Regions from separate parts of the Peribacillus sp. B65 genome, predicted to be linked through region 2. Evidence: riboswitches for the same ligand, from Rfam matches in the RefSeq annotation. Region 2 holds a riboswitch; the other holds the start of a gene.
The links. Region 2 has a riboswitch for cyclic di-AMP ahead of ACSR9O_RS17510 (APC family permease). Riboswitches for the same ligand answer to the same signal wherever they lie in the genome.
Positions count from the first base shown of each region.

Region 1: another riboswitch for cyclic di-AMP. It lies ahead of ACSR9O_RS26160 (cation:dicarboxylate symporter family transporter); the one in region 2 lies ahead of ACSR9O_RS17510 (APC family permease).

Region 1 is NZ_CP195840.1:5,319,860-5,326,596, forward strand. It holds gene ACSR9O_RS26150 (hypothetical protein) at 1-78, opposite strand, end outside; gene ACSR9O_RS26155 (class I SAM-dependent methyltransferase) at 293-1,036, shown strand; gene ACSR9O_RS26160 (cation:dicarboxylate symporter family transporter) at 1,096-2,355, opposite strand; cyclic di-AMP (ydaO/yuaA leader) riboswitch at 2,528-2,675, opposite strand; gene ACSR9O_RS26165 (efflux RND transporter periplasmic adaptor subunit) at 2,877-4,136, opposite strand; gene ACSR9O_RS26170 (hypothetical protein) at 4,151-4,813, opposite strand; gene ACSR9O_RS26175 (diacylglycerol/lipid kinase family protein) at 4,944-5,837, opposite strand; gene ACSR9O_RS26180 (TetR/AcrR family transcriptional regulator) at 5,969-6,737, opposite strand, start outside.
Region 2 is NZ_CP195840.1:3,577,050-3,583,786, reverse strand. It holds gene galU (UTP--glucose-1-phosphate uridylyltransferase GalU) at 1-434, opposite strand, end outside; gene ACSR9O_RS17525 (DUF6044 family protein) at 603-2,276, shown strand; gene ACSR9O_RS17520 (glycosyltransferase family 2 protein) at 2,292-3,314, shown strand; gene ACSR9O_RS17515 (GtrA family protein) at 3,274-3,729, shown strand; cyclic di-AMP (ydaO/yuaA leader) riboswitch at 4,076-4,222, shown strand; gene ACSR9O_RS17510 (APC family permease) at 4,361-6,187, shown strand; gene ACSR9O_RS17505 (RhaT/GlcU family sugar-proton symporter) at 6,453-6,737, shown strand, end outside.

The DNA.
Region 1 (6,737 bases), 1.7 Mb from region 2:
ATTGAGTCCATTAAAAAGGACAAACCGTTCAGAAGCCTGCATATACATATATAAGATATCATTGCTATCATTCTTCATAACCTGACCCCCTCCGAGCTCTTAATCAATAATATTATTTTACCAAACTTTTGGGTTTTCACGTAAGTTATATAACCCCCAATATTAATCATCATCAGCACCATGTGAATAATGCGAAACATGTACTCCATATTAACCCAAATGTTAAGGGACACACTCAACTAGCTCAAAGTATCCATATTATAGTAAGAATGAAGGATTGGAGGATTAAATCATGGATAAAATTGAAAAAGGTTTTATCATTAATTCTTTTAATGGAGCCGTTTCCGTCTATGCTGATGCAACTAAAAAAATAGGTCTGTGGCAATCAGAGAAATATGCATTCGAAAAATATTTAAATCAGGAAGATGCAATCCTTGATATCGGTTGCGGTACAGGAAGGACCACCTTCGCACTATATAAAAAAGGATTTCAAAATCTAACGGGAATCGACCTGACTCCTGCCATGCTTTATGAAGCCGAAAAAATAGCCCATGAATATACCCTGGACATACCCTTTATCCTTGGCGATGCAACCGACCTCCCTTTCAACGACTCATCATTCGATAAAGCAATCTTCGCTTTTAATGGTTTAATGCAAATTGCCCAGCGAAAAAACCGCACATTGGCTTTAAAAGAAATCAACCGTATTTTAAAACCTAAAGGGCTCTTCATTTTCACAACACATGACCGTGATAAAAACGAAAATTACCTGAACTTCTGGGAGCAAGAGGAAATGATTTGGTGTGTTGGTAAACAAGATGAGAGGCTTTATGAATTCGGGGATATTTTCACATCCGGAAAGACGCTTCAAGAAGATACTTACCTACATATCCCAACTAAACTTGAAGTACTTGAATGCCTGGAAGAAGCACGGTTCAAAGTTATCGAAAGCTTTTATCGAAGTGAATTATTCCATGAAAATGATGATGTCATCGCTTTCTCTTCCGATTGCCGCTTCTGGATCGTCCAAAAGTAAGGAAGCGCATTTTAATTCAAAAAAAATCCAGAGTGACATTTCACTCTGGATTTTTTGTATTAAGAAACTTGTTCTAATTCTTTTTTGGAAGGCGGGTTGAATTGACCTTCCCATTTAGAGATAACGATTGCCGCAAGTGAATTACCGATAACGTTTACTACTGTACGTCCCATATCAAGAATACGGTCAATACCGGCAATGAATGCTAGACCTTCAATAGGAATACCGACAGTTCCCAATGTCGCTAAAAGAACTACGAAAGATACACCTGGTACACCCGCAATCCCTTTGGATGTGATCATTAACACTAGCATTAGCGTAATTTGCTCATACATGCTTAAATCGATTCCGTACATTTGAGCGATGAAGATAGCTGCTAACGCTTGGTATAATGTAGAACCATCAAGGTTAAAAGAATATCCAGTCGGAATAACAAATGTAGCAATATGTTTCGGACATCCCGCTTTTTCCATTTTTTCCATGATCTTAGGAAGAACCGCTTCTGAACTTGCAGTAGAGAAAGCAAGAATCAATTCTTCTTTTAGAAGTTTAATCAACGTAAAGATATTGAATCCGACAAATTTCGCAATAAGACCAAGAATGACTATTACAAAGAAAATCATTGTTCCGTAAACAGAAAGCGCTAACTTTCCTAACGGAATTAAAGATTCCAAACCGAATTTGGAGATCGTCACACCGATTAGTGCAAATACACCGATAGGAGCGAATTTCATGACCATGTTAGTTAGGTAGAACATTCCTTCAGCTACACCTTGGAAGAAACGGAATACTGGTTTACCCTTTTCACCGATGGCCGCAATACTAAGTCCAAACAACACGGAGAAGAAAATGATCGCTAGCATATCGCCTTCTACCATGGCTTTAACTGGATTGGATGGCACAATGTGAACGATTGTATCTACGAACGATTCATGCTGCTTAGTTTCTGCTGTATCAACATAGGTAGAAATATCAGTTTGTTCTAGCTTGTCCATATTTACACCAACACCAGGCTGGATGATATTCGCTGAAATTAAACCAACAGCAATCGCTATCATAGTTACTACAACAAAGTATGATATTGATTTAGCTCCAAGTTTACCTACTGATTTTAAATCGCCTACACCTGCAACTGCAACGATAAGACTTGACACAATGATTGGTACTACAATCATTTTAATCATTCGTAGGAAAATGTCTCCGAATGGCTGTAAAAAGTTTTGGGCCGTCTCACTACCATAAAAAATGGCACCAACGATAATCCCTAAAATTAAACCAATGAAAATTTGGCTAGCTAAACTTAATTTGAATTTCTTCATTTACTTTCCTCACCTTCCATAAAGTCTTTGATGCAAAAACATTTTTGTCTCGGTAAGGGAAACAAGATACTAATAAAAGAAAGTAATTTTTCTTTTTTTGAAAAACTCTGTCTTTACGCCGAAAAAAAAGACACTTCATGTGTCGATTTCTTATTGGCGTGAATATTCACACATGTTCCCTTAAAGACGCTGACGAGGTTAGCTGTCGGGTTAGGAATTGGAAACACAAATGCCCTTTCATTTCTGAATTCACCCCTAGCGGATAAAATCCACAAAAATGGGTCCCCCGTTCTTGGAATAAGATTAAGCGAGTTAACTTATAATAAAATATTATACTAAAAATGATAATCTGTAAATATTTATTCGCATTAGTTCTAGAAAAAATCTTTAAATATGTCTGAATATTCTGCATTAGAGACTATTGTATCTATAATTACTCTTCCCGATTTTTAATAATATAAGTTATATTGATATATAATTAATCACTAATTTGACATCACCTCTCTTGATGAAAGAAGCGGTTATTTTTCCAATACGCCAAGTAACAGATATCTTACTTTTTCCCTAGAGGTGAATTTTTTATAAGTTGCTGCCTTCACTTTTCCAAATTGGATTGGGGTAATGAAATAAGAATGGTTCTTCGACACATCCGGCTCCATTAGAATGACGTCACCTACCGACGGTCCGTTTATGATTTCTTGCTTCCCTTCAGCCTTAAGCCCTTTTGTAATGTAATGTTTATCCACATAGCCATTTTTAGTCAATTTGTAAATATAAGGCTGTTTATGGTTTTTTATGGATTCTATAGGAATGGAGGGTACACCGGCTTTCTCATTGGTTATTACAGTAAGATTCACTTTGGATCCCACCAACAAAGCTTCCGTTTCTTCACCTTCCGGTTCGATTAGTGCCTGAAATGGAAATCTGTTATCCTTTTTTAATGACGGCTCTTCAGCGGGATAGGAATGGATGCGACCTATCGTCCCTTTCAATGCCTTTTTTGAATCAGAGGAACTTGCTTTTATAGTCATGCCCACTTCAGCCTTTTTCATTTCCTCTTCAGAGAAATCCCCTTCAATTGCCATATTTGTTGAAACGATGGATATAATGGGATTATTCAGGTTTTTATTGATATTTTTAACTACACCATCAGCCTCACTCGTTGACACGATCGCACTGGACTGCTCCTCAATTGAAGTTATTTTAGCTTCAAGCATTTTCACTTTTTCATTCAAGCTGTTTTTTTCCAGTTCCTGCTTGTACATTTCTTGCTCAATGTTACTTTTAATAAGATCTGAGGAACTTGTTGTTATATCAATTTTCAAGTTTTTTTCCACCGATTCATCAATGGCTGCTTTTTCAGGATTACTGGTCATGGTCCCTTGGTAGGACCTCAACTTCCCTATGTATTCCTCAATACCTGCAATTTCTCCCTCAGATGCCGTTTTCTCCGCTTCCAAGCTCGCTTTAAGAGCATCAAGTTCGGTCGTCGTATACTCAAACAACGAGGAGCCAGCCGTAATCTCATCGCCTTCTTTAACAAGGAATTTCTTAAAATCATTTTTCTTGGTGTCAAAATAGATATCATACTCTTCTACAGGTTTAATTACCCCATTTGTTTGAATAGTATCCGTAATTGTATCTTTTTTTACCTTAGTCCAGTTTTCAACGAAAACAGTTCGTTCCACTTTGCTTTCTTTTTTTTCAATAAGGTATAAGTTAACGGTTATTAAGACTATCGACGCAATGGAGACCGCTGCAATTTTCCATTTCCCGCTCATTCATTTCACCCGCCTTATACAAATACGCCTACTTGGATGTATGCTAAAAAGGCTTTAACAAACCATGTGGCCAGATAGAATAGAACAATCATTAAAAGGACCAAATAACTATTTCGTTCTGAAAACTCCTTTAAATAAAAATATTGCAGAGCAATAATAAGAAATTGAAAAATGGTGATTCCGCTGAAAAAGTGAATGAAATAATCATTTCTGAGAAAATACTGACTGATGATCCCCAATGAAAATGGATTGGCATCGCTGCCTATATCCATTAATACGAATAGAGGAATCAGTAATGTTTTTTCCACTAATTGCAAAACAAAAAGAATCATTTGAACGATGACTAATTTTATATATGGGATATCAGTAACGATCCAAAAGAATAGAGCTGATAAAAATATGTATATGGAAGGGTTGATTATGCCTGTTATTATGTTGCCGCTCATAATCAGCAGCTTTGCTGCTTCGAATTCATCGGCACTCATTTTCGTGATTTCTTTGGAGAATGATTCTGAACCAATGCCAAAATATCCCCCAATGGCGAATACTATAAGACTAAGAAAATATAAAAATAGTAATTTCAATCCAAGCTTTGTGACTGCCTCTGCATTTTGAAGCTGATAACGACTCCGATGAGGCTCTAAAATGCCCTTTAACAATCTGACCTGGTACACCATATGTGGTCCTCCTGCAAAAATTGATATATCTTCATATATTTTATCTTATTTTGGAAACAATTGCAGAAATAAGGAATGAATATACAAAAAAAACACATAATCATTCCCATTCATATTTAAACCCACCATACTAATTTGGAGTTAATACTGATAAATGTCGGGCAAGGACTTTAATGCGTGCAGGAGTTCGTCTATAGTTCTCTCCATCCATATCCACATCAAGCGGCCTCTTGGTTTCAATGGTCAGGGTATCGGCATTTAAATAAGTCACCCCAGAGTCAGAGATCATATTTTGTGTCCATGAACGCTTCATCGCTATTATTTCTAAAAATGTACCAAGGCTTGCATTTTCCAAGATGGCAACGCCGAAGAGTCCATCATCTGGACTAATCATGGGAAAGGGCAATAAATTGGTGCCGATAAAACAACCATTTAAAACCAAAATCATAACCGCTTCCCCTTCGATAACATTCCCATCATATTTTAGTTTATAGGAAAAGGGAGCATTCTCGCCAATTGTCCTTATAGCACTTAATAAATATCCTATCTTACCAAACCTGCTTTTTTCCTGCTCATCAATATTGCTTGATGCATCTGAAATAAGCCCTACTCCCCAAAAATTAGAAAAATAATCGTTGTTGGCCTGCCCAATATCAATTGAACGAACTTTGCCATTCACTAATGCTTCCGCAGCTTGACGAACATTTTGAGGAATCTTTAATGTTCTGGAGAAGTCATTGCAAGTCCCTCCAGGTAAAACCCCAAACAGGGGCCGCCTCGGAAGCGGCGAAAGGCCATTTACACACTCATGTACCGTTCCATCTCCTCCTAATACGAAAACTACATCCATGTCTTCACCATATTCCAAGCAAAAACGGCATGCATCGCCCTTTTCCTTCGTTTGCAGAATGAGAAACTCATCAATATGTGGAGCTATTATCGGAAGACACCCCTCAAGATTCCTTTCGAGTTTATCATTACCGGCATTTTCATTATAAATCAGCATTCCCTTTTTCCATCGCATGATTTTTGCCCCCATATTATTGAAAGAATGGTCTTCTTCCCATCAATTTTACCTTTTCCTAAACCCCCGCTTTTGAAACTCATTAAGATCAAATGAAAAAAAGAGGCTATACGCCCCTTTCGGTAAAGCTTTCATATACTTGTCAAATAATCCTTCATCATCAAGATAAGCTTTGAAGACAAGGGACTCCTTTTTTCATTTTTTTCCAAAAATAACAAAAGACTTTCCAAGATGATCGGGCTTGGACTAGCTTTTGAAAATTCTTCCTGGATTGCCTTTAAAGCTTCCATATTTTTACGTGTATCCATTCCCTCTTCTTTACGTGTTTCCACTTCCAGCATCCTGACGATGATCGAATGGATTTCTTCTTTTGGGCTCATATCCCGCATCGAGCATCCCGGTAGGGGAAATTGTTTCAACAATGGATCTTCCATGTTCTGCAGGCTTGCGATAATTGAATCCATCCGGTTCAATATGAAGCTAGGTAATAATTCCACATCAAAAGCATTTTGTTTCCTGATCAATATTCCGATATATCCTTTGAAAAGGGAGTCCAAAATTATGGTGCAATCCGGCAAAAGATCTGCTGAAAGTCCCGGGTATAACTCAATGATTTTACGCTTGAACCAAATCAAGCCCTCTTCATGGATATAATGTAAAAATTTATCTAGTTCTTTGCTGATATGAACCATTTGTTCCTGCATCATCATTTGAATCAAATTGGTATTTCCCGTCATATGCTCAATGTGAACTGTGATTTGCCTCATGAACTTGTCTTTACTGGACAATGAAGCATCCAGTTCAAGATCAAGCAATGAGTCCGTCAACGCTTCATAATAAAATTTAAAAATGGAGACCAGTAATTCTTCCTTCGATTTAAAATGATTATAAAAAGATCCC
Region 2 (6,737 bases):
TCCATCAACTGCTTCAAAGCTGGAACCTGGCTATCCACGATATCATCCCCTAACAGGACGGCAAAAGGTTCGTTTCCGATAAAAGTTTTGGCACATAATACTGCATGCCCGAGACCTAATGGTTCCTTTTGTCTTACATAGTGGATATCCACCATGTTGGAAATGTTCTCCACGATCTTAAGCAGCTCATTTTGACCTTTCATTTGCAGAAGCATTTCTAGTTCAATGGATTTATCGAAATGATCTTCAATGGCACGTTTGTTTTTACCCGTAACGATGATAATATCTGTAATCCCTGATTGAACCGCTTCCTCGATAATATATTGAATGGTCGGCTTATCGACAATCGGCAGCATTTCCTTTGGTTGAGCTTTCGTAGCAGGTAAAAATCGTGTTCCTAAACCGGCTGCTGGAATCACCGCTTTCTTTATCATAGCCCAGCCCCTTTTTAAGGTACTTTTATATGCTTTTAGTTCTACCCTTCATTTTATGTAGCCATTGGTTGACCTATATCAAAATAGGTTAAAATAAATTCCTGAAAAAGAATAGATTTACCTTTGAAGCAAATATTATGGATATATGAATTTGGTCAAGAGGTGTATATGTTGCCAATTGAAAAACAAGAGAGAACACAAATCCTTTTTGCCTTACTCGTCATTGTTTTATATCTTTCTCCTTTATTCATCCTTGGAGAAAATGCGCATATTCGCGTACATGATAATTTGGACTCCAACATTGCCTGGTATAAGGTCCTTTCAGAAAGCGGTGAGTTATTCGGTGCGATAGATGCCGAAATTCCCCAAATCATGAATGGTCTGCCCCGAAATGCCTTTGGCAGTGAGTTCAGTATTATCGTGTGGCTTTACGCACTTTTTCCGACAATGGTTGCATATGCAATAAGCCAGGCATTAACAAGATTTATTGCATTCTTTGGTATGTATATCTTATTAAAGAAACATTTGGTTACAGGAAGCCAATCAGGTTGGATCAGGGTTGGAACATCCTTGGCCTTTGCCCTTACCCCATTTTGGCCGTCGGGAATGCTCAGTACACTTGGGATGCCGCTTGCACTTTGGGCTTTTTTGAATATTCGCAGCAAGGACCATTCGTGGAAGAATTATTTGGTCCTTACACTTTTGCCGCTTTATTCAAGCATTGTGCTTGGTTTTTTCTTTTTCCTTGTTGCAATGGGCTTTCTTTGGTTAACGGATGTGATCAGGAGAAAAGGGTGGAATATAACGTTTCTTCTTTCGATCGTGTATATGACCTTCATTTTTGGTTTGGTGGAGTACCGTTTGGTGTCTTCATTCATTTTTGATTCGGAGCCAAATAGCAGAGATGAATATTTTCACGCAAGGCTGCCGCTCGATTGGGTCATCAAGCTTACTTTCAAAAATTTCGTTCTTGGACATACGCATGTCATGACTGTACATGCGCTTATTATCCTGCCGATTACAGTCTTTGCCCTTTATATCATTCTGACCAAAAAACTGTGGCGACAGGAAAAGGTATATGTATTTTTATTCGGCTTGAACTTTATACTCTCAGCATGGTACGCATTCTGGTTTTATAAAGGCTGGGTTCCTTTGACGGAAAGGTTTCACACCCTGGATACATTTAATTTTGCCAGATTTCACTTTTTAAGGCCGATGGTGATTTATTTGGGCTTTGCCCTCGCGATAAAAATCATTTGGGAACACAGCGATTATGCTAAGAAAACCCTTTCCATTTTCATCGCCGTCCAAATTATGATCTTAATGGGCTTCAATGAAGAAATCACTTACAATAAAAAACCATCTTTTAAAGAGTTCTATTCAGAAAGCCTTTTCCAGGAAATAAAAGATCATATTGACCTTCCACAGGAAGAGTATCGTGTTGCTAGCATTGGGCTGCATCCTGCAATCGCACAATTTAATGGATTTTACACGCTCGATAGCTATAACAATTTCTATCCGCTTTCTTACAAACATCAATTTCGTCAAATAATTGAAAACGAATTGGCTAAGAATAAAAACATCAGAATCTACTTTGATGAATGGGGAGGACGTTGTTACCTATTTACCGATGAGCTTGGGAAGCATTATATGTTCAAGAAAGGCTCGAAGAAAGAGCTGGAAAATTTGGATCTTAATATGGATGCCTTTAAAGGATTAGGTGGCAAATATATATTTTCTGCCATCCCAATCAACAACGCGAAGGAGAACGGATTGGTGCTAGATGGGGTTTTCACAAAGAAGGGAAGCAAATGGAAAATTCATTTATACAGAGTCATGTGAAAAGGGGGGAATAGAATGAATTCACCGATAGTAACGATTGTTGTACCTTGTTATAACGAAGAAAGCGTTTTGCAGGATACCATTTCCCAGCTTTGTGGATTGATGAGGGGATTAGTCGAAGAAAACGTTGTTTCTGGTCAAAGTAAAGTCCTGCTGGTTGATGATGGAAGCAAAGATCAAACTTGGAAGATCATTTATAAGGAAACGATCAATAATGAATTGGTTCGCGGGCTAAAGCTTTCCCGGAATGCAGGACATCAAAATGCACTCCTGGCAGGATTGTTTACAGCCAAGGAAGCCTCGGATTGTGTGATTTCCATTGATGCAGATTTACAGGATGATATTCAAGTCATCCCTGAATTCATTCGGAAATTCAATGAAGGATGTGAAATCGTATATGGTGTCCGCCAGAAAAGGGACCTTGATTCATTTTTTAAACGGACATCTGCAACTGGTTTTTATAAATTGATGAACAAGATGGGGGTTAACCTTGTCTATAATCATGCCGATTTCAGGCTGATGAGCAGAAGGGCGATCGCGGAGTTGGAACGATTTGATGAAACGAATCTTTTTTTAAGGGGGATTGTCCCGCTTATTGGGTTTAAGACGGATTCTGTTTATTATGACCGAAAAGAAAGATTGGCTGGGGAAACGAAATATCCATTTAAGAAGATGGTTGCTTTTGCGCTTGATGGCATTACTTCCTTTTCAGTTACACCGATCCGGCTTGTATTATGGCTAGGATGTCTTTCCTTTTTCATTAGCTTACTCTTTGGGTCTTACTTTTTATGGTTAAAGTTTTATGGGCAGACCGAAACTGGTTGGACCTCATTAATCACCTCCATATGGTTGATCGGCGGACTGCAGTTGATTGCTGTCGGCTTGATAGGGGAATATATCGGAAAAATCTATAATGAATCCAAACGCCGGCCTAAATATATTGTTGATCTTGATTTATTTAATCCGCTCGATTTAAAAAAACGGGAGCAACTAGACAATGAACGGAACAGTATTGAAAAACTATCTAAAACACACTAACTCCTTTATCCGCTTTTTATTGGTTGGAATAGTCAATACAGCGGTTGGACTTTCCATCATGCTTTTTCTTATGAACGTTCTTGAATTATCATACTGGGTCTCCACCTTTTTCGGCAATGGAACGGGAGCTGTAACGAGTTTTCTTTTGAACAGGACTTTTACCTTTAAAAGTGATATAGAATGGCGGCGAGGAGTTGCCCGTTTCTTTTGCGTCATCCTGATTTGTTATTCCGCCGCTTATTCTATAGGCCAAGCCATTGCGGAATCACTGGAAGGATCCGTCCATTTATCCATACAACAAAATTTGGCTGTTCTCATAGGAACAATCTTTTATACCGTGCTTAACTATATTGGCCAGAAATACTTTGTCTTTAAAAAAAGCAATCTGAGACCAATTCAAGAAGGAAGGAACTAATTAGGTGAATCAGTGGAATAGTGCCCCTATTGGACGGGAATAAAAGCGGAATTTGATATTTAATGCAAGTTTACCCTTTTAATGACGATCCGAGCTGGGGCAGATCTGGTTAATTCATCGCATTCTTCATTAAGGTGATTTTTTTCCTTTTCGGACCACCTTTTGTTCATTGGCCCCTGGATTTTGACCTTTACTTACCTCCTTTCCTACCTTCGAATCATGTCATTGCATGACTTATGTTATATAAGCCAAGAACAAAACCTCACTTACAAAGAATTATTTATTTTTGAGCAAAATTTTCATTTACATTTCCATTTCACGGGAGTATGATAATCAACAGTTTCATATTTCTAAATCGCTTAAACCTTATGGTGCGGGGGACCCGTTATTGGGATTGTTTACAATCCAAGGGGTGAATCCTTTTTAAAAAGGTAGGGCTACTCTTAGGTCCGAATCCGACAGCTAACCTCGTAAGCGTTATATGAGAAGGAAGGTGGAGCTTGTTAGACAAAAAAATTGATGTCTACAGGTCTATTTAGCTATGACTTGTAGGCATTTTTGTGTTTCGTCTAGTTTTTTGCTACAGCTGGGTAACATAAACTTATAAATTAACTATGGTGGTGAAATCTTGATGTTATCTTCTATAAAGAGGTTCTTGATTGGGAGACCTTTAAAGTCAAATGCACTTGGTGAACAAAAGCTTAACAAAACAAAGGCTTTGGCGATATTATCTTCTGATGCTTTGTCTTCGGTTGCATATGGGCCGGAGCAAATATTGATCGTCCTGATCACGGTCGGTGCTGCAGCATTCTGGTATTCCATCCCTATCGCGATCGGAGTATTGATCCTCTTAACTGCTTTGATTTTGTCTTATAGACAAATCATTTTCGCTTATCCGCATGGCGGGGGGGCCTATGTGGTTTCAAAAAACAATTTAGGAGTCAATCCAGGGTTGATAGCTGGAGGATCTTTATTGGTAGATTATATATTAACTGTGGCTGTAAGTGTCTCTGCAGGTACGGATGCAATCACGTCCGCTTTTCCTGGCCTGCATTCCTATAATGTCGTCATTGCCATCATATTCGTGATTCTACTTACAATCCTGAACCTTCGGGGGGTTACGGAGTCAGCCTCTGTTTTGGCCTATCCGGTGTACCTATTCGTTTTAGCCTTGTTCATCTTGATCGGTGTTGGAATTTACAAGATTTTAACAGGAGGAGTTTCACCTGAATTGCACACATCAATCGGGACTCCGGTAGCGGGCATCAGTTTATTTATACTGCTAAGAGCATTTGCATCAGGAAGCTCCGCCTTGACAGGAGTAGAAGCAATTTCCAATGCAATCCCGAACTTTAAAGATCCAGCCCCGAATAATGCTGCGAAAACTTTAATAGCGATGGGTTCATTGCTAGCTGTATTATTTTCGGGAATCGTATTCTTAGCCTATTATTTAAGCATTGTTCCCAGCGCAGAGGTAACGGTCGTCTCCCAGATTGCTGAAGAGATCTTTGGACGGAATTTCATGTATTTCTTCATACAAGGTACGACTGCCCTGATCTTGATACTTGCGGCCAATACTGGCTATTCGGCTTTCCCTCTGCTTGCGGTAAATCTGGCGAAGGATAAATTCATACCAAGGGCGTTTACGATCAGAGGGGACCGATTAGGGTATTCCAATGGAATCATCATACTGGGACTTGCATCCATCATCTTGATTGTCGCATTTGAAGGACATACTGAAAATCTCATTCCGCTTTATGCGGTAGGGGTATTCATTCCATTTACGTTGTCCCAGACTGGCATGATCGTTAAATGGGTTCGCGAAAAGCCAAAAGGCTGGATGATGAAATTAACCATAAATTCAATTGGTGCCATAATTAGCTTTATCGTCACGATGATATTCTTTTTAACCAAATTTACTCAGGTTTGGCCTGTTTTGATTTTTTTACCTATCATCATTTTAATTTTTCATCGGATTAAAAAGCATTATGAAGCAGTTGGTGACCAACTAAGGATTACAACATGCGAGCCGATCTTACCAATTGAAGGAAATATCATTATCGTACCTGTGGCAGGTATAACTCATGTGGTTGAGAACTCTTTAAATTATGCAAAATCGCTCTCAGCAAATCAGGTCATTGCCGTTTATGTTGCTTTTGAAAGAGAAGATGAAAAGAAATTCGGAGAAAAGTGGAAAAAGTGGCAGCCGGATGTCAGACTCGTTACACTGAATTCTTATTATAGAAGTATCATTCAGCCACTAACTAAATTTGTGGATACAGTTGAACATAAGGCGAGTGAATCCAATTATAAAGTTACGGTGGTCATCCCCCAATTCATTCCGAAGAAGGGATGGCACAATATACTTCATAACCAATCAAGTTTACTGATTCGCGCCTACTTACTTTATAAAAGAAATGTGGTTGTAACGACAGTGCCATATCATTTGAAGAAATAAGTTCCATATCTATAACTGGAAGCAAACCTGCATAAGGTTTGCTTTTTTTATAATCTTATAAAGGGAAAGACCGCAGTACAGCTGTCTTTTCTCCAACTAAACGCTCCCGATATTATTAGCATCGGAAGCTTTCTTTGTGATGAACACTATTTTTGCAAAAACACTTCATAAAATTACCAAGGGTCAATTCAAATAAAGCGAACATATTAAAAAGAAGACAAAATGAAATTTATTAGCTTTGAACTTACATATATGGGGGTTGAATATGGATATATTATTAGCTCTCTTGCCGGCACTATTCTGGGGAAGCATCGTTTTATTTAATGTGAAACTCGGGGGTGGGCCATATAGTCAAACACTGGGTACAACCATTGGCGCATTGATTTTTTCAATAGGTGTTTATATTTTTGCCGATATTAAGTTGTCATTTCTCGTGTTTGGAGTCGGGGTTGTCTCTGGATTGTTTTGGGCCGTTGGACAAGCTAATCAGCTTAAGAGCATTGATTTAATGGGAGTATCCAAAACGATGCCGATATCTACTGGAATGCAG